DNA from 4 places in the Nitrincola nitratireducens genome. Region 1 is predicted to be linked to each of the others. Evidence: predicted binding sites of a transcription regulator. Region 1 holds the regulator's gene; each other region holds the start of a gene.
The links. The regulator sigma-54, encoded in region 1, starts transcription at its own class of promoters, with help from an activator protein. The targets are predictions, from matches to a motif close to TGGCACNNNNNTTGCTNT.

Region 1 (2,207 bases):
TTTTCAATACTCAGTGTGACTTGAACATTGGTAATGTTATCAAAATGACGTTCAAGACGCTCAAATTTAGTGTGAACGTAGTCATTTAGGGATTCAGTCAATTCTACATGGTGGCCAGTAATATTGATCTGCATGGGTTGTCTCCTTGGTAAGGGTACGAAATGGCTCGTACCTATCTATTATAATTAAAGCAGACGCTTACGCTCATTAGAAGGTGGAATACCTAAAGCTTCACGATATTTTGCTACGGTTCGACGGGCAACATTGATACCTTGCTCCATTAAGAGTTGTGCAATTTTATTATCGCTTAAAGGCTTGGCGGTATTCTCACTTGTAACAAGCTTTTTAATCAGAGCTCGGATAGCTGTTGAAGATGCGCCTTCTCCATCAGCCGTGTTCACCTGGCTTGAGAAAAAATATTTCAATTCAAAAATACCTCGAGGAGTATGAATGAATTTTTGAGTGGTGACACGTGAAATGGTGGATTCATGCATAGAGACGGCCTCAGCAATATCATGAAGGACCATCGGTTTCATGCCCTCTTCACCCATTTCTAAGAAGTCTTTTTGGCGCTCGACGATTTCTGTTGCGACTTTTAATAAGGTCTCGTTTCGACTCATTAGGCTCTTTAGAAACCAGCGAGCTTCTTGTAGGTGGTTTTTCAAATAGGTGTTGTCAGCACTGTTGTCGGCTCGTCGAATTAAATCGGCATATTGTGTATTAATCTGAAGCTTCGGTGATGTCTCTGGGCTTAGCGAGACAATCCATTGATCTTGGACTTTGCGAACGACAACATCAGGTATGACATATTCAGATTGACTGGAAGCAATGCTGGCACCGGGCTTTGGATTGAGTGACTGAATGATCTCGATGACCGACGACAAGTCTTCTTCGTTCAAGCGCAGCTTGCGCATTAGCGCTTTGTAGTCATGATTCCCTAAGAGTTGGAGATGTTCATTCGCTAACTTTAAAGCCGTTTCTCTCCAAGGCAGAGTGTCTGGTAATTGTTTAATCTGAATGCTTAAACACTCGCTCAAATCACGTGCCGCAACGCCAGGGGGGTCAAATTGTTGAACCCTGTGTAACACGGCGATGACTTCATCAAGGTCAATATCACTGAAGATATCGGGGAATTGAGCAACGAATTGCTCCATGAGTTCATCAACACTAACCTGCAGATATCCATCAGGGTCAATGGCCTCAATTATCGCTTCAGCAATCAGGCGATCCGCATCGGACATAGGTGTTAAATTTAACTGCCAATTTAAATGATCAAGCAGCGTGTCTTCACGAGAGTCGTTTTCATTGTCGGCCCATTCGCTGTCAGAACTGCTCCCTGAACTTTGATGCTGAAAGGTATCTTCCCAGCTGCTGTCTGTGGGGAGGTCTTCAGGTATTTGATCGTTCCAATCGTGCTCAGCTTCCGCTTCATGCTCAACCACCTCTTCACGGTCATTTGAGGAGGGTTCTGTGCTCAGCTCTCGTTGGTTGTCCGAACTTAAATGGACTGGGATATCCGTATCCGTATCATCTTCGCTGATTTCAAGCAGCGGATTGCTTTCCAGCGCTTGTTGTATCTCTTGTTGTAGGTCCAACGTCGATAATTGCAATAAGCGAATAGCCTGCTGCAATTGCGGCGTCATGGTGAGGTGCTGGCCGATTTTTAAATGTAAGGCTTGCTTCATATGCCAGATATATCACTCAGTTGAAGGATACGGATTAATGTTTAGAGCCTGAACTGCTCGCCAAGATAGGCTTGTCGAACCTGTTCATTTGCCATTATGTCAGATGGGTGGCCTTCTGCAAGGATATGACCTTCCGAAACAATGTATGCTCGTTCACATATATCAAGTGTTTCACGGACATTGTGGTCCGTGATTAACACGCCGATATTTTTAGATTGTAGATGCTTGATCGTTTGCTTTATATCGCTAACCGATATTGGATCAACACCCGCAAAGGGTTCATCAAGCAAAATAAACGCAGGTTCGGTTGCCAACGCTCGCGCGATTTCAACACGTCGACGCTCTCCACCAGATAGGGACATGCCTAAACTGTCACGTATATGCGTAATACTAAACTCTTCTAGCAAGCTTTCAAGCATTGCCTTGCGCTGAGATGAGTTAAGATCTTTTCGCGTTTGTAAAACAGCCAAGATGTTTTCAGCAACCGATAGTTTCCTGAATACGGAGGCTTCTTGTGGCAAG
Region 2 (2,207 bases), on a different contig from region 1:
CCAATGCCGAGATTTGCATTTGCAATGGGCCTTCTGGATCAACACGTGGCGGATGAACGTGTTTAATGATGGCTTCAAACAGCGGCGTCATGTCTTCAGCCATGTCATCCGCGTCTAAGCCAGCGATACCATTTAGCGCTGATGCGTAGACAACAGGGAAGTCTAACTGTTCGTCAGTTGCGCCAAGGTTATCGAACAGATCGAATACCTGGTCCATTACCCAGTCTGGGCGTGCGCCTGGGCGGTCAATCTTGTTGATGACGACAATTGGGTGTAAGCCTGAGCAAAAGCTTTCTGGGTTACGAAACGCGTTTGAGGCATTGGGCCGTCAACCGCATCAACCAATAAAAGAACAGAGTCTACCATCGAAAGAACACGTTCTACTTCGCCACCGAAGTCCGCGTGCCCCGGTGTATCAACGATATTGATACGATAGTCGTTCCATTTAATGGCGGTGTTCTTGGCTAGAATCGTGATACCGCGTTCACGTTCTTGGTCATTCGAGTCCATGATTCGCTCAGCGGACTCATCACGGCGCGTTAAGGTGCCGGACTGCTGCAGCAGTTTATCGACGAGGGTCGTTTTGCCATGGTCGACGTGGGCGATGATAGCAATATTTCTTAAGTCTTCGATCACAAGTTTGTACCGGTTCTTTGTCTAAAGCGCATTATTATACGCAACTAACCCCGAACAAGCGACGAAAGTTTGATGACATTTTGAACATGTCAATTAAATTTATATTTGCACCGGGATGGCGCAAATTTGCGGTTGATCCAGTATGATTTAGACGTGCATTGCACAAAATACGATCGTCGCCAACCTGTTTTGTGGGTGTTAATGGTGCGTTTTTGATAATCGTGCCTCTTAATGGTGCAAAAAATGAATCACTACCAATTTGTCGGCTCTTAAGAGCCTGATTTGGCGGGGTTTTTTACACTGGCACGTTCATTGCTTGTACTGATGTAAGCGGTTACGCCGGATATTTTCTGCATCCGGCCTCCGGCAAATTCATATAGCTAACATGTGGAGAGAGTCGTATGTCAGAGAATACTCTGAATCTGATCAAAGAGAGCGGTGCTAAGTGGATCGACATGCGTTTTACTGATTTCAAAGGTAAAGAGCAGCACGTTACCATTCCAGTATCTGATATGGGTGATTCCTTCTTCGAAGAAGGGAAAATGTTCGATGGTTCCTCTATCGCAGGTTGGAAAGGAATTCAAGAATCTGACATGATCCTGATGCCTGATGACAGTGCATCGGTTCTGGATCCTTTCACTGAAGCGCCTACTGTTATTGTTCGTTGCAACATCGTTGAGCCTGCGACTGGCCAAGGCTATGACCGTGACCCACGTTCAGTTGCTTTGCGTGCTGAGCAGTACTTGGCCTCTACGGGTATTGCTGACTCTGCAATGTTAGGCCCAGAGCCAGAGTTCTTCGTATTTGATGAAGTAAACTGGCATGCTGATATCAGTGGCTGTGGTTATACCATCTCCTCTGAAGAAGCGGCTTGGTCTTCAAACATGAAATTGGAAGGCGGCTCACGTAACACTGGACACCGTCCACGTGTTAAAGGCGGTTACTTCCCTGTTCCACCAATCGACTCTTTGCATGACATTCGTGCCGCAATGTGCGACGCAATGGAAGCAATGGGCTTAACGATTGAAGTGCATCACCACGAAGTAGCCACGGCTGGTCAGTGTGAGATCGGTGTGCGTGGTAACACTCTGGTTAAGAAAGCTGACGAAGTTCAAATCCTGAAATACTGCGTGCATAACGTTGCACATGCGTATGGCAAAACAGCTACCTTTATGCCAAAGCCTTTGGTTGGTGATAACGGTTCTGGTATGCACGTTCACTTGTCTATGTCCAAAGATGGTAAAAACATCTTCGCAGGCGACGGTTATGCGGGTCTGAGCGATTATGCACTTTACTACATCGGCGGTATTATCAAGCACGCTAAAGCGTTGAACGCTATTTGTAACCCATCAACCAACTCCTACAAGCGTTTGGTTCCAGGTTTCGAAGCACCCGTTATGCTGGCGTACTCTGCGCGTAACCGTTCTGCATCACTGCGTATTCCGTACACTACTTCACCGAAAGCACGTCGTGTAGAGGCTCGTTTCCCTGATCCAGCAGCGAACCCATACCTTTGCTTTGCAGCGTTGTTGATGGCGGGTATCGACGGTATTCAGAACAAGATTCACCCT
Region 3 (2,207 bases), on a different contig from region 1:
CGAGCGATTTACACTTTAACTGACCCGATGCTTGCAAAATGCCAATTGCAATCGCTAAGTCATAACGACCGCCCTCTTTTGGCAAGTCTGCAGGGGCTAAATTTATGGTAATTCGACGCTGAGGAAACTCAAAGCCTGCCGTTAAAAGCGCACTGCGTACACGCTCCTTACTTTCTTTAACGGCGGTTTCGGGCAATCCAACAATGGATAGGGAGGGAAGTCCACCGGAGAGATGAACCTCAACAACGACTTGGGGCGACTCAATGCCCACTTGAGCACGGCTAAATAGAACCGCTAATGACATAAAAACCTTCCTTGGTTAATGAGCAAAAAACCTAGCTTTCTGTAGTGGTTGACCCAGTTTGCGTCACTTGGCTGGCGATATCCAAACGCATTTCCAATTGAGCAACCTTTTCTTCCAGGGCTTCGAGCTTTTCACGCGTTCGAAGCAAAACGGCTTTCTGCGCCTCAAACTCATCTCGAGTGACAAGATCGAGCCGATTAAACGTCCCCTGTAGCAGAGTATTCATTTGCTGTTGCAGCTCTTTTTGACCCGGTAACTCTTTCGCACCGTTCAAGAATTGGCTCAGTTGTTCGGAGAACCCTTCCGCCAGTTTTTGATGAATCATGACATTGCTCCAATGATTGGCCGACGACCGACTAAACTAGATGACCCATGAGTAAATCAGCCTAGCTTACCTCAACTGACGTCAGCCTGCATCTAAAGACAGCTCTTTCCCGTGATCTCAATAAGCATACGCAGGATTGCACCATTTAAGTGCGTGCACGATTTGAGTGCACCTAAATCATACGACTGAACATTTATGATGCTTTAATTCCAGCACCTACTGAGCACTGAAGACACCTAAAGCATTGAAAAAAATCAACAATAAATTATTGGCACAGGTTTCGCTATTGTATTGGCAAGCGAACCCATCTCTGTGCACAGGGGGGACACACGAGTATGAGTTTGAACATTTTGTATCCAGGGGAGACATTCTTATGAAACTGGTTTCAGCGATCATTAAACCTTTTAAGCTTGATGATGTAAGGGAAGCGCTATCCGATATTGGCATTCAGGGGATTACCGTAACTGAAGTCAAAGGATTTGGGCGTCAGAAAGGACACACCGAACTATACCGTGGGGCAGAATATGTTGTCGATTTTTTGCCTAAAGTCAGAATTGATGCAGCGATTGCCGATGATGTCGTTGACCAAGTGGTCGAAGCAATCAGTAAAGCCGCTCAAACTGGAAAGATTGGTGATGGCAAGATTTTTGTCACTCCGTTAGAGCAAGTTATTCGCATTCGTACCGGTGAATCCGGCCACGACGCACTCTAATACGATTTTTCACTTTTCGCCTGATGGAGGGCTAAACGATGGAAGAGATGATTCTCGCCACCGCGGACGAGGTTAGACACCTTGCCTATGCTATAGATACGTTTTATTTCCTAATTTGTGGTGCTTTGGTAATGTGGATGGCCGCTGGCTTTGCCATGCTCGAAGCTGGCTTGGTCCGTGCCAAGAACACCACAGAAATCCTGACTAAAAACGTCGCACTTTACGCCATTGCCTGCACCATGTATCTGATATGCGGTTACTACATCATGTACAGCTCAGATGCAGGCGGCATATTCCCAAGCCTTGGCGGTTTAATTGGCGATGAAAACAGTGTCGCGGATGTACTGTCAGGTGATGAAGATGCACCTTACTACTCAGCTCGCTCTGACTACTTCTTCCAAGTGGTTTTCGTTGCCACCTGTATGTCAATCGTATCCGGTGCTGTTGCTGAGCGTATGAAGCTTTGGGCTTTCTTGGCATTCGCCGTCGTCATGACAGGCTTCATCTACCAGTCAGTGGCTACTGGACCTGGGGCGGTGGCTTCTTGAGTGAAGCAGGCTTCTCTGACTTTGCAGGCTCAGGTATCGTCCACATGGCAGGTGCAGCCGCCGCATTAGCAGGTGTGCTAGTACTGGGTGCACGTAAGGGCAAATACGGTAAAGACGGTCAAATCAATGCGATTCCTGGGGCCAATATGCCATTGGCAACGCTCGGTACTTTCATACTCTGGTTGGGCTGGTTCGGCTTCAACGGCGGCTCTGAGTTGAAAATGTCGGATGTTGATTCAGCCAACAACGTCGCTCAAGTGTTCGTCAACACCAACGCAGCCGCTGCTGGTGGTGTGATTGCAGCTCTGATCTTTGCTC
Region 4 (2,207 bases), on a different contig from region 1:
GTGTGAAGGTGACCTCTGCAAAGAATGGTCGCGAAGCTTGGTTGATGCTAAAAGACATGGCTGGCAAAGGTGTTGATGTTGAACAGTATTATTTGATGCTGATCTCGGATATCGAAATGCCTGAGATGGATGGATATACCTTAACATCAATGATTCGCAACGATACGCGTATGCAGCGAATGCACATTATTCTGCATACATCCTTAAGCGGTGGTTTTAACGTATCAATGGTTAAAAAAGTTGGAGCTGATGGCTTCTTAGCTAAGTTTAATCCTGACGAACTTGCTTCTGTTGTGGTTAAACGTATTGAAGCGGTCAGTAAGCGCTGATTAAGTAAGGGGGCTATGTGAGAACAGGGTTCACGATCACATCTGATGAGTTCAAAAACTTTAGCCAGTTTCTTGAGAAAAGCTGTGGAATTTTATTAGCCGAGCACAAGCAATATCTTGTACAGAGCCGCCTAAGCAAAATTATGCAAAAGGAAGGCTTTGCGACATTAAGCGAGCTGGTGAATCGGCTTAACTCGATGGGAGGCAATCTCCTTAAAGAGCAAGTCATTGACGCGATGACAACCAACGAAACCTTATGGTTTAGAGATATTCATCCATATGAAATACTCAAAGATAAACTATTGCCCGAAATCGCCAGTGGTCAGCCAATGCAAAAGCTGCGGATTTGGTCTGCAGCCTGTTCAAGCGGTCAAGAGCCCTATTCAATCAGTATGGTGATCGAAGAGTTTAGACAGTCTCGTGCGGGGGCTTTTTCGGCAGGCCAAGAAATTGTCGCCACAGATATCTCTTCAGTGATTTTAGATCAGGCGAAGCGTGGTGAGTATGAGATGCTGGCGCTTGGCCGTGGGTTGTCGCAGGATCGCTTGAATCGTTTTTTTAGAAAAAACCCCGAAGGGAGTTGGACGATTAAACCGGAGATTAAAGCGCGCGTTAAGTTTCAAAGCCTTAATCTGCTAGGACAGTACTCTTCGTTAGGTCAATTTGACATTATATTCTGTCGGAACGTTCTGATTTATTTTTCATCGGATGTTAAAACTGAAATTTTGAGAAAAATGCATAAGCAGCTCAAGCCTGGAGGGTATCTTATTTTAGGTGCTTCTGAGTCGCTCTCTGGCTTGCCTGATTTATACCGCATGATTCATTGCCGCCCCGGCATTATTTACCAGAGCATTTAACTTGCCGCCTAAGTGGCAGACTCTTGCCGCTTTCACCTTGCTAATAATGATGGATAGACCTCTATCATTATTAGATTCAAATAAAATCAATAGTTTACAATGAGTGGCACGTAGATTGCTTTATTTGTAGTAAAGCGTATCTAGGTGTTCGCTTCTCACGTTTTAAATGGGTAAGGTCAAGGCTATGTCAATTAATTTCAAATCAGCTCTCGGAATACATGCCGATGCTCTGACTTTCAGAGCACATCGTGCCGAGGTGTTGGCGAATAATATTGCGAATTCTGATACGCCTAACTTTAAAGCGCGAGATGTCGATTTCAAGCAGGTGCTTGAGAGCAAGATGACGCACAGTCCATTGCATTTACAGAAAACGCAGGGTGGGCATATCGACGGATTAGTGAATCCCGATTTTGCTGCAGATTTAATGTACCGTATACCCTTTCAGCCTGCGGTTGATGGCAACACAGTCGAAGTGCAGGAAGAGATTAGTCGTTTTACTGATAACTCGTTACGTTATCAGGCGAGCTTTGAGTTTTTGAATGGCAAGTTCAGTGGGCTTAAAAAAGCCATAAAGGGTGAATAAGTATGTCTTTGTCGAATGTATTTGGGATTGCGGGTTCTGCTATGAGTGCTCAAACCATACGTTTGAACACCACCGCCAGTAATATGGCAAACGCTGAGAGCGTTAGCTCTAGCGAAGGTGAAACCTATAGAGCGCGCAAACCCGTATTCGCACTAAAGGCGCCAGACGTAAGTCAGTTAGGTGAAACGCCCACTGGGTTAGCGCCCGGTCAAGGCGTACAAGTATTGGATATTATTGAAAGTCAAACGCCTTTACGTATGGCGTATGAGCCGAATCATCCTTTATCAAATGAACAGGGTTACGTTTTTTATCCAAACGTCAATGTGATTGAAGAAATGGCCGATATGATTTCAGCATCACGATCATTTCAGATCAATGCAGATGTACTGAATACGACGAAGCAGATGCTGCAGAAAACCATGACCTTAGGTCAAAGCT

Region 2: the regulator sigma-54 is predicted to act here: its motif matches at 938-955, upstream of glnA (type I glutamate--ammonia ligase).
Region 3: the regulator sigma-54 is predicted to act here: its motif matches at 899-916, upstream of glnK (P-II family nitrogen regulator).
Region 4: the regulator sigma-54 is predicted to act here: its motif matches at 1,291-1,308, upstream of flgB (flagellar basal body rod protein FlgB).

Annotation. Positions count from the first base shown of each region.
Region 1 is NZ_AONB01000001.1:58,829-61,035, forward strand. Features, by position in the region: gene hpf (ribosome hibernation promoting factor) at 1-134, opposite strand, end outside; gene D791_RS00280 (RNA polymerase factor sigma-54) at 186-1,685, opposite strand; gene lptB (LPS export ABC transporter ATP-binding protein) at 1,727-2,207, opposite strand, start outside.
Region 2 is NZ_AONB01000025.1:16,173-18,379, reverse strand. Features, by position in the region: partial or broken gene typA (translational GTPase TypA) at 1-636, opposite strand, end outside; gene glnA (type I glutamate--ammonia ligase) at 1,038-2,207, shown strand, end outside.
Region 3 is NZ_AONB01000013.1:35,285-37,491, reverse strand. Features, by position in the region: gene D791_RS11600 (YifB family Mg chelatase-like AAA ATPase) at 1-304, opposite strand, end outside; gene D791_RS11595 (accessory factor UbiK family protein) at 336-629, opposite strand; gene glnK (P-II family nitrogen regulator) at 1,003-1,341, shown strand; partial or broken gene D791_RS11585 (ammonium transporter) at 1,389-2,207, shown strand, end outside.
Region 4 is NZ_AONB01000023.1:32,532-34,738, forward strand. Features, by position in the region: gene D791_RS16050 (chemotaxis protein CheV) at 1-329, shown strand, start outside; gene D791_RS16055 (CheR family methyltransferase) at 347-1,186, shown strand; gene flgB (flagellar basal body rod protein FlgB) at 1,371-1,769, shown strand; gene flgC (flagellar basal body rod protein FlgC) at 1,772-2,207, shown strand, end outside.